2 regions of the Shewanella zhuhaiensis genome follow, and region 1 is predicted to be linked to the other one. Evidence: riboswitches for the same ligand, from Rfam matches in the RefSeq annotation. Region 1 holds a riboswitch; the other holds the start of a gene.
What was found. Region 1 has a riboswitch for lysine ahead of lysC (lysine-sensitive aspartokinase 3). Riboswitches for the same ligand answer to the same signal wherever they lie in the genome.
Positions count from the first base shown of each region.

Region 2: it holds a riboswitch for lysine, as region 1 does, so the genes downstream of both, MJ923_RS04605 (Na+/H+ antiporter NhaC family protein) here and lysC (lysine-sensitive aspartokinase 3) in region 1, are expected to answer to the same signal.

Region 1 covers NZ_JAKUDL010000001.1:366,562-373,934, forward strand. Annotated here, with positions in the region: gene MJ923_RS01500 (S9 family peptidase) at 1-294, shown strand, start outside; gene arcA (two-component system response regulator ArcA) at 466-1,182, opposite strand; gene MJ923_RS01510 (DUF3293 domain-containing protein) at 1,741-2,187, shown strand; lysine riboswitch at 2,286-2,461, shown strand; gene lysC (lysine-sensitive aspartokinase 3) at 2,600-3,958, shown strand; gene MJ923_RS01520 (succinylglutamate desuccinylase/aspartoacylase family protein) at 3,958-5,061, shown strand; gene asnC (transcriptional regulator AsnC) at 5,133-5,594, opposite strand; gene rluA (bifunctional tRNA pseudouridine(32) synthase/23S rRNA pseudouridine(746) synthase RluA) at 5,673-6,347, opposite strand; gene MJ923_RS01535 (winged helix-turn-helix domain-containing protein) at 6,504-7,373, shown strand, end outside.
Region 2 covers NZ_JAKUDL010000001.1:1,074,092-1,081,464, reverse strand. Annotated here, with positions in the region: gene MJ923_RS04610 (M3 family metallopeptidase) at 1-439, shown strand, start outside; gene MJ923_RS04605 (Na+/H+ antiporter NhaC family protein) at 566-2,128, opposite strand; lysine riboswitch at 2,206-2,405, opposite strand; gene MJ923_RS04600 (electron transfer flavoprotein subunit alpha/FixB family protein) at 2,493-3,416, opposite strand; gene MJ923_RS04595 (electron transfer flavoprotein subunit beta/FixA family protein) at 3,418-4,167, opposite strand; gene MJ923_RS04590 (H-NS histone family protein) at 5,120-5,515, shown strand; gene MJ923_RS04585 (amidohydrolase family protein) at 5,661-7,373, shown strand, end outside.

The DNA.
Region 1 (7,373 bases):
TACACCGAGCGCTATATGGGTCATCCGGACCGCAACGCTAAGGGTTACGATAAGGCGAGCGTGTTTCCCCATGTGGGCGGCTATCAGGGCGGGCTTTTGATGTACCACGGTATGGCCGACGATAACGTGCTGTTTGAAAACTCGACCCGGGTTTACAAGGCGCTGCAGGACGAAGGCAAGCTGTTCCGTATGGTGGATTACCCGGGCTCCAAGCACTCGATGCGCGGTGAGAAGGTGCGTACCCACCTGTATCGCACCCTGGCAGATTTCCTCGACAGCGAGCTTAAGCGCTGAGCAAACACTGAGCTCCAACCCTAATAGAAAGGCCTGTCATCGACAGGCTTTTTTGTACGGCGTTTTTTGCTTTGCGAGCATGTGCCGGAGCAGCGCAGAGGCTTGTATCTTTCGGAAAATAGAATAAAAAAAGCCAATCCGAAGATTGGCTTTTTAAAGAGAGGTTAACCCTTATTCGTCCAGGTTACCGCAGAAGCGATAGCCTTCACCGTGGATGGTGGCAATGATTTCTGGCGTGTCCGGCTGGCTTTCGAAGTGCTTACGGATACGACGGATTGTCACGTCTACGGTACGGTCATGTGGCTTGAGTTCGCGGCCGGTCATCTTCATCAGCAGATCGGCGCGGCTCAAAATTTTGCCAGGGTTTTCGACGAAGTGCAGCATGGCACGGAACTCACTGCGAGGCAGCTTGTAAGATTCGCCGGATGGGCTGACCAGAGAGCGGCTGTTGATTTCCAGGCTCCAGCCATTGAAACGATAAACCTCGACGGCGGCCTTTTCTTCAACTTCAGTGCCAGTGCTGTTTACGCGAGTCAGCAGGTTACGGGCACGAATAGTCAGCTCACGTGGGTTGAACGGCTTGGTAATATAATCGTCCGCGCCAATTTCAAGACCCAGGATTTTGTCGACTTCGTTGTCACGACCGGTTAGGAAGATAAGGCCGATGTTGTTGATTTCACGCAGTTCGCGTGCCAGCAACAGACCGTTTTTACCTGGCAGGTTGATATCCATCACTACCAGGTTGATCTTGTTTTCCTGCAAGGCTTTATGCATTTCTGCGCCATCGTTGGCTTCAGTTACCACATATCCTTCGGCCTCAAAAATACTCCTTAAGGTATTACGGGTAACGGCTTCGTCTTCTACGATCAGAATGTGCGGGTTTTGCATAATTAAGTACCTAAATTTAAAACAAATTCTGTGCTAACCGGATGTGCCGGTCGACTGTCGGACAGGGCCTGCTTGCTAGCTGGGCAGGGCCTGAAAAACCTGTGTGGTAAAGAGACAGCGCCTGATAGCCGGCACACTCTACGATTAGTCCAATAGTTGCCCCACATTGGGGAACGCGAACTGTACTTACTTTGATAAACAATGCCTTGCTAAAGTTCCTCAGACACCCGTTTTTTGCAAAGTATAAATGTTAAATTGAATATGGATCACATTTCGTACAGTTGATTAGCCAAGTCACTGACATCAGCGGAAAATTTGTAACAGTCTGTATCAAATGAACGGCTGGATGGGTGGAAGGCTAACGGGGCCAATTGTACTCGTTTTAGGCATTTGTTAACAATTGAAATGTTAACAAATCCAGCCGAAAGGCCGATTAATTATGATTAATTTTCTCTAAGTCGATGAAATGTAAGGTGATGGGTGTTTTTGTAAATGAGATCTGCCTCACATGACTAGGCAGCGTAAAAGAGTCTGCTAAACTGTATCGGGTTCTTTTGAATGATTCTCACACGCATGGACAGTCATTTCGAACAGCTTTGGCATCTCTATCAGTCGACAGAATTTCTGTTGACTCAGCAACTTTCTCCTTTTTCCCAGTTCGCCATTATCACAGCCCATAATCCTCAGGGGCGGATTTTGACTGCCTGTCAGAACCGTTTGCGGGATCGGGCGCTGCTCAGAGACATTGAATCTCTGGGGGTGCCTTATCGGGCCATGATAGGGGCGAGCCGCGATTTGTCCCATATGGAAAAAAGCTGGGCGGTGTTTTTGTCCAGAGAAGACGGCCTGGCGCTCGCCAGACGCCATCAGCAAAACGCGATTTATTATGTGGCCGAAAACCAGCTTGAGCTGCTGCCATGCCTGATGCAGGCAACGCCGGCGCAGATGGGGGCGTTCAGCGAGCGGGTGCGGTTGGTGAGCGAACTGCCGGATCTTGGCCGATAGCGCGATTGCTCAGCCAAACACAGTTTTTATCAAGTTGGGTAATTTCGGATTGACTTGATTAGGTCTTTATTGCTACTTTTTTCGTCCCTTCCTATGGAAGGCACAGAAGAGGAGCGTCAACTAGGTAGCAAGTTTGAGGAGTACCCACTCCAACGACGACTTGCGAGGGAGATTGGCGCCGAGGCGTGCACTGCGGGGTAAGCGGTCCATGTCGGTCGTTCAGGCTGAATCCTGACGATTGTCACCTGTAATTTGGTGGAGAGCTTCTGGTGACGATCGCTTTTCCCTCCTATTGGGGTGCCGAATCTTTGCACCAGGCTCTTCGAACGAAGTCAGTTCGGAGCTAACACATGAAAACCCTTACCAATCAATTTGCTGCTTTCGTCTATTCGCCGTCGACGGAGGTGTGCTGATGTCTCTTGTCGTAGCCAAGTTTGGCGGTACCTCTGTTGCCGATTTTGACGCTATGTCCCGCTGCGCCGATATAGTGCTGGCCAATACTGCGACCCGGCTGGTGGTGGTCAGTGCATCCAGCGGTGTGACTAACCTGCTGGTGGAACTCACCCAGGCCACTGTGACCGATGAGCGTCGGTTACAGCTGCTTAAGCAAATTGCCCAAATTCAGTACGCTATCCTCGACAAACTGAGCCGCCCACAGGATGTGGCTGCTGCGCTCGATAGCCTGCTGTCGCGTATTTCTGTGCTCAGTGAGTCACTTATCCTTAATCGCAGCAAGTCGATTATGGATGAGTTGCTGTCCATGGGCGAGCAGTGCTCGTCATTGATTTTTGCCGCCGTGCTACGTGAAAAGGGCGCCAGTAGCGTTAGCTTTGATGTGCGGCAGGTGATGCGGACCGACAGTCACTTTGGCCGCGCAGAGCCGCAGATTGAAGACATTGCGGCGCTGTCACGTGACTTTTTACAACCGCTGCTGGCAAGCCAGATTGTGGTGACCCAGGGCTTTATCGGCGCCGATGCCGACGGCCAAACCACTACCCTTGGCCGCGGTGGCAGTGACTATTCGGCCGCCTTGTTGGCCGAGGCGCTGCGGGCCGATGCGGTAGAGATCTGGACCGACGTGGCTGGTATCTACACCACAGACCCACGTTTGGCACCTAATGCACGCCCCATTGCTGAAATCAGTTTTAACGAAGCAGCTGAAATGGCTACCTTCGGCGCCAAGGTGCTGCATCCAGCCACCATTCTGCCTGCCGTTCGTCAGCAAATTCAGGTGTTTGTGGGATCAAGCAAGGCCCCGGAAAAGGGCGGCACCTGGATCCGTCATCAGGTGGACAATCCACCGACCTATCGTGCCGTTGCGGTACGCCGCGATCAGACTCTTTTGAACCTGCACAGCTTGCAGATGCTGCATGCCCGCGGCTTTTTGGCAGAAACCTTTGCCACTTTGGCGCGTCATAAAATTTCGGTCGACCTTATCACCACGTCTGAAGTGAACGTGTCGCTGACGCTGGATAAAACCGGTTCCGACTCCACCGGCAGTGGCCTTTTGAGTGAAGCCTTGTTACAGGAGTTGTCGCAGCATTGCCGGGTGCGGGTTGAAGATAACCTGGCGCTGGTGGCCATTATCGGTAACCGTATCGCCAGCACGGCGGGTATTTGCCGTCAGGTATTCAGTGTGCTCGAGTCCCACAATGTGCGGATGATTTGCCAGGGCGCCAGCCCACATAATCTGTGCGTCTTGGTGGCTGAGAGTGAGGCAGCGCAGGTGGTGAAAGCATTGCACGAAAACCTGTTTGAAGGCCAGGCATAATGCGGGTTGATAAGCACGAAGTGCGGGTGGGCGAGCTGGCTGCCGGTCAGCCGCTGTCGCTGCCTGTTTATCGCTTTAGCGGTAAGGGTATGGGCCCAAGTGTTTACATTCAGGCCAATGTGCACGGCGCCGAGGTACAGGGCAACGCGGTGATCTATCAGCTGATGAAGCTGCTGGAGCACTACGAGCTGCTGGGAGATATCCAGTTGGTGCCGCTGGCAAATCCTTTGGGAATAAACCAGAAGAGTGGCGAGTTTACCCTGGGCCGCTTTGATCCCATTACTGGGGTGAACTGGAACCGTGAGTATCTCGACCATGGCTTTAATATCGAGGTATGGTATCAGCAGCATGCACATTTGGATGATGAGGCGCTGGTAACGGCGTTTCGCGCCACCTTGGTGGAAGAGTGCGCCCGCAAGCTGGGAAATCCCTGGGGTGTGACCACAGGGCACAGGCTTGCGGTAACCTTGCAGGCGATGGCACACAGGGCTGATATAGTGCTGGATTTGCACACCGGCCCCAAGTCGTGCAAACACTTGTATTGCCCTGAATATGAGCGTGATGCGGCGCAGTTTTTCTCGATTCCTTATACCTTGCTGATCCCCAACAGTTTCGGCGGCGCGATGGATGAGGCGGCTTTTGTGCCCTGGTGGACGCTGGCTGAGGTGGCTTCGAGCCGTGGCCGCGAACTGGGGGTGAAAGTCTCGGCGTTTACTTTAGAGCTTGGCAGTCAGGAGCGTATCGATCTCGATGATGCCCTAGAAGATGCCGAAGGTATTCTGGCGTATCTTAGCCACCGCGGGGTGATTGCCGAGAAAGTGCTGCCCAAGCCGATGAAGCGCTTTGGCTGTTTTCTGAAGAATTACCGTAAATTCCATGCGCCCAAGGCGGGGATGGTGGAGTATCTCGGGAAGGTAGGCGTGCCGATGAAGGCGGGTGAGCCGCTGGTGAATCTGCTCAGATTGGATTTGTACGGCACCGGTGAGGAACTGACGCCGCTTAAATTGCCTGAGGACGGAGTGCCGATACTGCATTTTGCATCGGCGTCTGTGCATCAGGGCACCGAGCTTTATAAGGTGATGACCAAAGTCTTTGAGCTTTGAGTCAGTTAAACAAAAACACCGGACATTGTGCCGGTGTTTTTGTTTTTAAGCTTTACAGTGCCAGAGTTGGATCAGGGCTTTACCGCTCGGACAATCGGATTTTGCAGGCTTATTAAGGTCTCGGTGGACTGAATTTCGGCAATGGATTGAATGCGGTTAATCAGCACATGTTGCAGGCTGTCGATAGACTGACACATGACTTTGACGAAAATGCTGTAGTTGCCGGTGGTGTAGTAAGCTTCAACCACCTCTTCGAGGGCATTGAGTTTGGCAATAGCTGCAGGGTAATCGCCGGCACTTTTCAAATTAATGCCGATAAAACAGCACACATCGTAGCCCAGCGCCTTGGGGTTTACCGTAATTTGGGCGCCGGTGATGATACCAGCCTGCTTCATCTTTTCGACCCGCACATGGATGGTACCCGCACTGACGCCGAATCGTTTGGCCAGTTCGGCAAAGGGAGTGCGGGCATCGGCCATCAGGGCCTCGAGGATCTGATTGTCCAACTGGTCACGCTGAAATGATGTATCCACTGCTTACTGCTCTAACTACCAAATGATTGAACAATAATTTACGGGCTTTAATGTGAATTTTCCAGCGAAAAGGTGACTTTACTGCTCACCAATCGGCTCGGCGAACGGCACTTCGGCATCGAAGGTCAGCGGCTCGGCCGAATAAGGATGTGTGAAGCTGAGGCTGGCTGCATGCAGCAGCAGACGGTCTGCAAGAGACTTCGCCAGCGGGTCAGCATAGAAGCCGTCACCCAGGATGGGGTGTCCAAGGGCCATCATATGTACCCTGAGCTGGTGACTGCGGCCGGTGATGGGGGTGAGCTTCACCAGCGTCGAGCGCTTGCCGTAGCTGACGACTTCCACATGGGTGAGAGAAGGTTTACCTATCTGGTGATCGACCTTTTGTTTGGGGCGATTGGGCCAGTCACAGATAAGCGGCAGATTGACGCTGGTATCTTGCTTAACGTGCCCTGCAACCCGCGCATAGTATATTTTGTGGGTTTCCCGGTCGCGGAACTGACGCTTGAGTTCGCTTTCGGCGCTTTTTCGCAGGGCATAAACCATGACGCCGGAGGTGGCCATATCCAGACGATGCACGACCTGACTGTTGGGATGCTCGGCCTTTATCCGTGACCAGATACTGTCGTAATGAATAGGATCGCGACCGGGCACCGAGAGGATGCCGCTGGGCTTATTGATAACGATGATGTCCTTGTCCTGGTGCAAAATCTCCAGCCAGGGTTTGCAGGGTGGATTGTAAACAAAATCGTCCATTTGCGGTCTCGATACGGTCTTTGGGGCGCTAAAGATACCCAAGGGTAACCACAGCGGCAAGTTCAATGAAAAGATAGATGTGTGCTGCCGCTTCCCCTCAGGCACCGATATTGATTAAATACAGAAAGATAAAACTAAAGTAACAAAGCGAACGGCATGTTTAATAATAATAAATATCGCTTGGGCGAGTACCTTGTTGTACCCGAGCGTTGCGTGGTTTCTCGGGAAGGCATAGATACCAAGCTGGAATTGCGCGTAATGCAGGTGCTGGTGTGCCTGATTGAACGTGCCGGTCGCCCTGTGAGTCGGGATGAGCTCATTAAAGAAGTGTGGCGCGGTGGTGTTGTTTCTGACAACGCTATCAATCGAATCATTGCACTGCTTCGCAGCGCCCTCGGTGATGATGCCCGCAGTCAGAGAGTTATTAAAACCGTGCCCAAGGTCGGTTATCTGGTGGTTGCCGAAATTGAGCAAATCAATACGCCTCTGCTAAAAACCGTGGCTGCTGTCCCTGAGAGCCATGCAGCCGCGACGCTTTCCGGCAAGGCTGAGACCGAAAACAAGCCGGCATTTGACGCCGCAACCGATAGCCCGACTTCAGACCAAATCAACCAGCAGCTTGCTACACCTGTTAAAACTCCCCCGCATGGCAGTTCCCGAAGTGGCAGATTGCTGGGTTTTGCCTTGGCAGGCCTGACTGTGTCACTGGCTATCATGGGGGGTATTCAGTATTTCAGCAAAGCGCCGCCGGTTGAAAATATCTCCCCTATTAAAGATGTGATTGCTTCTCTTGAACCACTGACTTCGCTGGATGGGCAAGAGGTTGACCCGATTTTGTCTCCGGATGGTTCTCAGCTGGCGTTTTCATTTCGGCCATTGAATGAAGAAACATGGCGGGTGCTGGTCCAGGATTTACGTACTGGCGTTGTTTCTCAGGTTGCAGGCAGCTTTCCCGGAAAGATGAATGGCCGATATCCGGCATGGGCGGAGGATGGGCGTCATCTGGCCTACCTTCGCTATGATGGC
Region 2 (7,373 bases), 710 kb from region 1:
GCTGCTGAAGTCACGCAGCTTCAACCAGGGCTTTGACACCCTGGAGTACATGGCCGCAGCCCTGGTGGATTTGGAATGGCACTCACTGAAAGCCAGTGACAGCCTCAAAGACGTTGCCAGCTTCGAAGCCGCTGCGCTGAAAAAGCACGGCGTGGACATTGAAGCCGTACCGCCACGTTACCGCTCAGCCTACTTCGCCCACGCCTTCCCGGGCGGCTACAGCGCCAGCTACTACGCCTACATGTGGTCTGAAATTCTGGCAGCCGACGCCTATGCCTACGTGCAAACCCAGGGCGGCCTGAACCGTGAAATTGGTATGAAGTACCGCAAGGCCATCCGTGAAGTGGGCAACAGCGTGCCGCCGATGGAAGCCTACATCAACTTCCGTGGTCAGGAACCGACCACCGACGGTCTGCTGGAGCGCCGCGGCCTGAAGTAAGCCGCCACCTGAACCAATCAGCGGCCTGATACAGGCCGCACTTTGGTAAGTGAAAGCTCAGCCACAAAAAAGCCGCTCAATTGAGCGGCTTTTCTATTGTTAAACGTCTTGTAAACTCAGCGAGGCTCAGCCCTTCCCGGCCTTGATTTTAAGACCTATCACCGCCAGCACAAAAAGGGCTGAAGTGGTGCCAAATCCGGCCCACACCGACTCGGTAAAGCCCATCACCGTATAGCCCACCAAGCTGATGGCTGCCACAATCAGCGCATAGGGCAGCTGAGTCACCACATGATCGATATGGTGGCAGCTGGCGCCGGTGGACGACAAAATCGTGGTATCAGAAATGGGCGAGCAGTGGTCACCGAATACGGCACCAGCCAGCACGGCGGCGAGCATCGGCAACATCATTGCCGTGTGGCTGCCCATGGCCATGTCGGCGGCAATCGGCAGCATAATGCCGAAGGTGCCCCAGCTGGTGCCCGTAGCAAAGGCGGTAAGCCCGGCGAGGATAAACATCACCGCTGGCAGCAGCGCAAAGGGAATATTGCCGCTGGCAAGACTCGCCATAAACTTGCCGGTTTCCAGCTCGCCGATAATACCGGCAATGGTCCAGGCGAACAGCAGGATATAGATGGCAGGCACCATGGAGCGGGCGCCCTGGGTAAGCGCCGTGATAATCAGCTTGCTTTCAACCTTTTGCATTATGGCCTGCACCAGAGTTACCCCCAGGCCCACCAGCGCACCGAAGAACAGCGAACCACCCACATCGGTTTTCTCAAAAGCGCCAATGAGAGAAAACTCTTGATTGGCTTGGGCAAGCGCCGAGGCGCCGCTTTGGATCATAAAAAACAGGGTGGCGAATACCAGGGTGCCAATGGGCACGAACAACCCCGCAATACGGCCGCTATCGGCCTCCGGCAAGTCGGCACTGGCCCCCGGCGGTGTGCCCTTGGCTTCATCGTACAAATTGCCGCGCATAGCGTTTTGCTCATGGGCCTTCATCGGGCCAACATCCAGCCCCATAAAGGCCACACATAGCAGCAGTAAGAGCGCGAAGATGGCGTAGAAGTTCATCGGGATCATCTGGATAAACACCGACAAATGGCCCGCCTCACTCATGCCGTGGGTGGCAAGGATGCCGCCAATCAGCGCAATGATATAGGCGCCCCAGCTGGAAACCGGCGAAATTACGCATACAGGTGCGGCGGTGGAGTCCAGCAGATAGGCAAGCTTAGCGCGGGAAATATAGTAACGGTCGGTTAAGGGGCGGGAAATGGAGCCCACCACCAGGCTGTTGAAGTAGTCGTCGATAAAGACCACACAGCCCAAAAACATGGTCAACAGCTTGGCGTCACGCTTGCAGCGGATGCGCTGTCTGGCCCAATCGGCAAAGGCGCGGGCAGCGCCGGAGACGGTAATCAGGGCGGTGATCATCCCCAGCAGCACCAAAAAGCCGAGGATATACAGATTCCAGCTATTGAGCGCGCCATCGCTCCACACCAGATTGGTAACCCGGTGAGCCAAAAATTCGGCGCTGGCAAGAGGGGCAAAATTATTCAGCAGCAGCGCGCCAACCAGAATACCCAGGCCAAGGGACAAGAGCACCTTGCGGGTCAATACCGCCAGTACGATAGCCACAATCGGCGGCAATAGGGACAATGCCGAGTCGGCGTAACTTATCAATGTCATTGAAATATCTTCGTAAAAAACGAATGGAGGGCGACTGAACTGGTGGGGAAACGGCAAAAATACCCAAGAACACCTGTCCTATCAGTAGCGCTCCATAGTAAATACAACCTCTGTCATCCCGACAGAAAATACTATGGCAGTGCCGTTTCTTTCGATAACGACCCCAGCGGAAGGCGGTGATACACACATCCACTTCGGCGCCAATGCCCTTTCACAGCCCGTCAACGGCATCACCCTGTTGACTGTTACTGATGCTTGGCGCACCTCTACTCAGGACGCCCGTGTGCAGGCGTGCGGCACATAAAAACACAAGCGGCCCGGGGGAAGCTACCCCCAGGCCGCATATCGTGACCAAGATCACAAATTAAAGCAAGTCTATCAGCTTGGGCACGGCCTCAAACAGATCCGCTTCCAGGGCATAATCCGCCACCTGGAAGATGGGGGCTTCAGGATCTTTGTTGATGGCAACAATCACCTTGGAGTCTTTCATGCCCGCCAGATGCTGGATGGCTCCGGAGATACCCACGGCAATGTACAGCTGCGGCGCCACAATCTTACCGGTTTGACCTACCTGCAGATCGTTGGGCACAAAGCCTGCATCAACGGCAGCGCGGGAAGCTCCCACGGCGGCGCCGAGTTTATCGGCCAGTTTTTCCAGCAGGGCAAAGTTTTCACCGCTGCCCATGCCGCGGCCACCGGAGACGATAATGCCGGCACTGCCAAGCTCAGGGCGCTCGGATACCGTCAGCTCCTGCGACACAAAGGCACTCTTGGCGGTAAACACCTTATCCAGGGCTTCAATGGCGGCGCTGCCACCATTGCCGGCGGCGTCGAAGGCGCTGGGACGTACCGTCATCACCTTCTTGTCATCCAGGCTCTCAACCGTTGCCAGCGCGTTACCAGCGTAGATGGGGCGCACAAAGGTGTTGGCATCAACCACGGCAACCACTTCAGAGAGCTGGGCCACATCGAGCAGCACGGCAACCCGAGGCAACGCATCTTTACCCATGGAGCTGGCGGCGGCCAGAATGTGGCTGTAATTACCGGCCAAATCCAGCATCAGCGCGGCCAGGTTTTCACCCAGGTGAGCGGCATAGGCGGCGTTATCAGCCACCAGCACTTTGGCAACGCCATCGATGGCAGCGGCAGCGTCGGCCACAGCGCCACAGTTATGACCGGCAACCAGCAGGTGGATGTCACCACCTATAGCCTTGGCGGCACTCACAACCTTGGCGGTATCCAGTTTCAGGCTGGCGTTATCATGTTCTGCAAGGACGAGAATGCTCATATCAGATCACCTTTGCTTCGTTTTTCAGTTTTTCCACCAGCTCTTCAACAGAGGCCACCTTGATACCGGCCTGACGGGCAGCAGGCGCTGTCACACTGATAAGCTTCTGGTGTGCCTTTAACGTCACGCCCAGGGCTTCCGGAGTTACGGTATCCAGCGGCTTGCGCTTGGCTTTCATGATATCGGGCAGTTTGGCGTAGCGAGGCTCATTCAGGCGCAGATCTGAGGTCACAATGGCGGGCATTGGCAGGCGCACAGTTTGCAGGCCGCCGTCCACTTCGCGGGTTACCAGCAGCTCACCGCCTTCCACCACCACTTTGGAAGCAAAGGTCGCCTGAGGCGCGTCCATCAGCGCGGCCAGCATCTGGCCGGTCTGGTTGTTGTCACCATCGATGGACTGCTTACCCAGCAATACCAGCTCGGCCTGCTCTTTGTCCTGCACGGCTTTCAAAATCTTGGCGATGGAAACCGGAGCCAAATCGTCGCCGGCTTCCACATGAATTCCCCGATCGGCGCCCAGTGCCATAGCGGTACGCATCTGCTCCTGTACGGCCTTGCTGCCGACACTCACAACCACGATTTCGCTGGCGTGACCCGTTTCTTTGAGTCTTACCGCTTCTTCTACGGCAATTTCACAAAAGGGGTTAATCGCCATCTTGAGGTTTGCCGTGTCTACATCGGTATTATCGGCCTTCACCCTCACCTTCACGTTGGCATCGACAACGCGCTTTACAGGCACCAGTATTTTCATAGGGTTTCCTTCCTGCACCTTCTTTTGTTGGGGATGTAACCGCGGGCACCATGGCACCCAAGTGGTTACGCAATAGCGCAACTTTACGTGCTGTTAACGTAAACGTCAACCTGAGTCAAACGAGCGTTTGTGAGTTTGTGCATAGGCTCACTGGCCAGTTTTTTGAACACCACCATTACGCCTATTACATGGCAACAGATACATAGCACCTGATACATGGCGCCTGCTACGCCCGGCAGCCGCCGCAATGACACATGGGATGATGACCCCCGGCGGACGATAAGCCCGCAAATATCAACCTTGAGTAAAAGCCGACGTTTCCATGGCTTTCGCTACAGCCGCCCCAAAAGCCGCCGACCACAAATATAGAAGCTGGGCCAATAACAGCCAGTAAAGCTAGCAGTAACCCGCCGTGAACCAATAGCCATCATAGAAGTGAAGACTGACAGACAACGCAGAATAGAAGCAGGCTAAAACAGACGAAAATGAAATCGATGTCACAATACCAATTCGACTAAAGGCTAAGCAGACTGTTTTGGTCAGGTATCAAACAAATAACGCCCAAGCTGAAATATCAACAAATACAATATCCAATCAATTTATCTGTGATTATGTGATTAATTGTGTCTTGCCAAAGGGCATGCCTGCCCCACTCGTTCCATTAAAAATTCGTATTCAAGCAGGCCAATGACGACATCCAGGATTGGGGCAAGCGACTCTGACAGGATGAAAAGCTAAACCTGAGCAAAGTATCTATTGGAAAAAAGTGGCCTGCTTTTATCGCCAACATGCTCAATTTGACCCATTGGCTGGAGCAAAAAGCGGTCGAACTCGCCTATTTTGATGAATATCACTTAATAATTACGGTTTTTTAATTGCAGACTGATTTATTTATTTCTATTATTCTTTTCGATGTTCATTTTAGTTTATTAAACACGGGACCAAATAAACCATGAGCGATTTTCTTGAAATCCTGACCCACGGTCGTCGTCTGAAAGCTGCTGTTAAAGATCTGTCTGTTGATGAGCTGCGTGATCTGGCCGCCAAACTCGAAAAAATCATTAACGAGCGTGAAGCCGAAGCCGAAGAAGAGCTGAAAGCCAACGCCGAGCGTATCGCCAAGATTGAAGAAATCCGTAAGCAGATGGCTGAAATCGGTCTGTCTGTTGAAGATCTGGGTAACGTGGCTGCCAACAAGCCTGCTGGCAAAAAGCGCGCTCCACGTCCTGCCAAATACAAAATCGTTGTAGACGGCGAAGAAATTACCTGGACTGGCCAGGGCCGTATGCCTACCGTATTCAAGAACGCCACCGAGAAAGGCGCTTCTATGGATGACTTCCTCATCTAAGTGAATACTCAAATATTAAGGCCGATTTCATATCGGCCTTTTTTATTTGTGTGAAAACCTTTTTACAATTCAGTACTGCCATTCAATTGCATCTTCCGTTACTCTTTTATCTACTTTTGCCTACAGAAAAGACAACACCAGTACGATGAAAAATAACAATAACTTCATCTTACTCTTACTGGGACTCTCCAGCATCCCGTTGAGTACAGATGCCAAAACCTTACTGACATCCGATCCGCAGTCACTGTTAGCCATCGAAGGCGCCCGATTACATCTGGCTCCCGGGCAAGTCGTGGAGCGGGGAACCCTGGTCATTGAAGGCAATAAAATCAAATCCATATTAAAAGGCCAAGCCGCGCCAGCCGGTGCGACGGTAATTAATATGCAGGGCCTGGATATTTACCCGGGCTTTATCGACCCATTCAGCCAATATGGTATTGGCTTTAGCTATCCCAGCACGGAGAAAACCGCGCCCGTGTATGAAATTGCCCGTATTGGCGGTAATGCTGCCAACGGTGCCATTCATGCAGAAAAAGTCTGGGCACATGAATTTGCCGGCAACCACGAAGAGGCACAAAGCTGGATTAATAACGGCTTTACCAGTGTGCAATCGGCAAAGTTTGATGGCATTTTCCGTGGTCAGGGCGTCCATGTTTCCCTTGCCGATAAAATTGCCAATGAGCTGGTTTACCGCGCCGAAGCGAATCATTTCCTGTCTTTTGATAAAGGCAGCTCTGTGCAGGACTACCCCAACTCACTGATGGGTGCCATGGCATTAATTCGCCAAACACTGCTGGATGCGGGCTGGTATGGTAAAAACGCCGCCTTGGCTGGCACGGGTGCGCTTGAATTCAATGCCGCCCTTGAAGCACTCTCAAGCGAGCAGCCGCATTATTATGTATTTGATACACAGGATTTAAATAGTCAGCTCAGGGCCGCAAAGCTGATGGGCGAATTTAATTTGAAGGGTGCATTGCTGGGCAATGGCCGCGAATATGCGCGTATAGATGAAATTAAAAACACCTCGTTTGAGCTTATTCTGCCGCTGAATTTCCCAGCGGCGCCCGATGTCAGCGATCCGGATTTAAGCCATCATCTCAAACTGGCCGAACTGCGCCACTGGGAGCGTGCCAGCGCCAATCCCGCCGCCCTGAGTCAGGCAGGCGTGAATTTTGCCCTTACCCTGCACGGCATTGAAGATAAGAAAGACTTCTGGCCGCGGCTGCAAAAAGCTGTGCAATCAGGCCTCAGCGAACAAGACGCCTTGGCCGCACTAACCACCAGTGCCGCCACCATCGCCGGGGTTGCCAATATAGCCGGCAAAATCGAACCTGGTTTTATGGCCGATTTGGCCGTGTATCAGGGTAATCCTTTTAAGGATGGCAAGCTGGTGAGCGTGTTCCTGCAAGGGCAAGAAAAGGCTATTGTCCCCAAAGATGTACGCCCGCTCATTGGTGAGTACCAGTTACAGCTGGGTGATAAATCCCTGCCACTGAGCCTAGGTTATGATAGCGGCATAAAAGTCACGCTCGATGGCAAGCCGCTGGAAGCACAAGGCACAGTCAATGCCCTGCTTGGACGCGCTGAGCTGCCCGGCAGCAACGGCAAATTCAGATTAAAGCTGGATATGACCCGCCTAAGCGGCCAGGCAATCAGCAGCGATGGCAAAACGCAGCCACTGACACTTACCCGAGCTACGCCCAAAGCGGCTGACAACGCAGCTACCGGCAAAGCATCTGCAACAACTGCGGCTTTCGTGGGCGCTCTGACTTCTCCCAATGTGGCCTTTGGCCGCGCCGCCCTGCCCGGCAACGACAAGGTGCATATTCAGGGCGCCACTGTCTGGACCTCGGAAGCC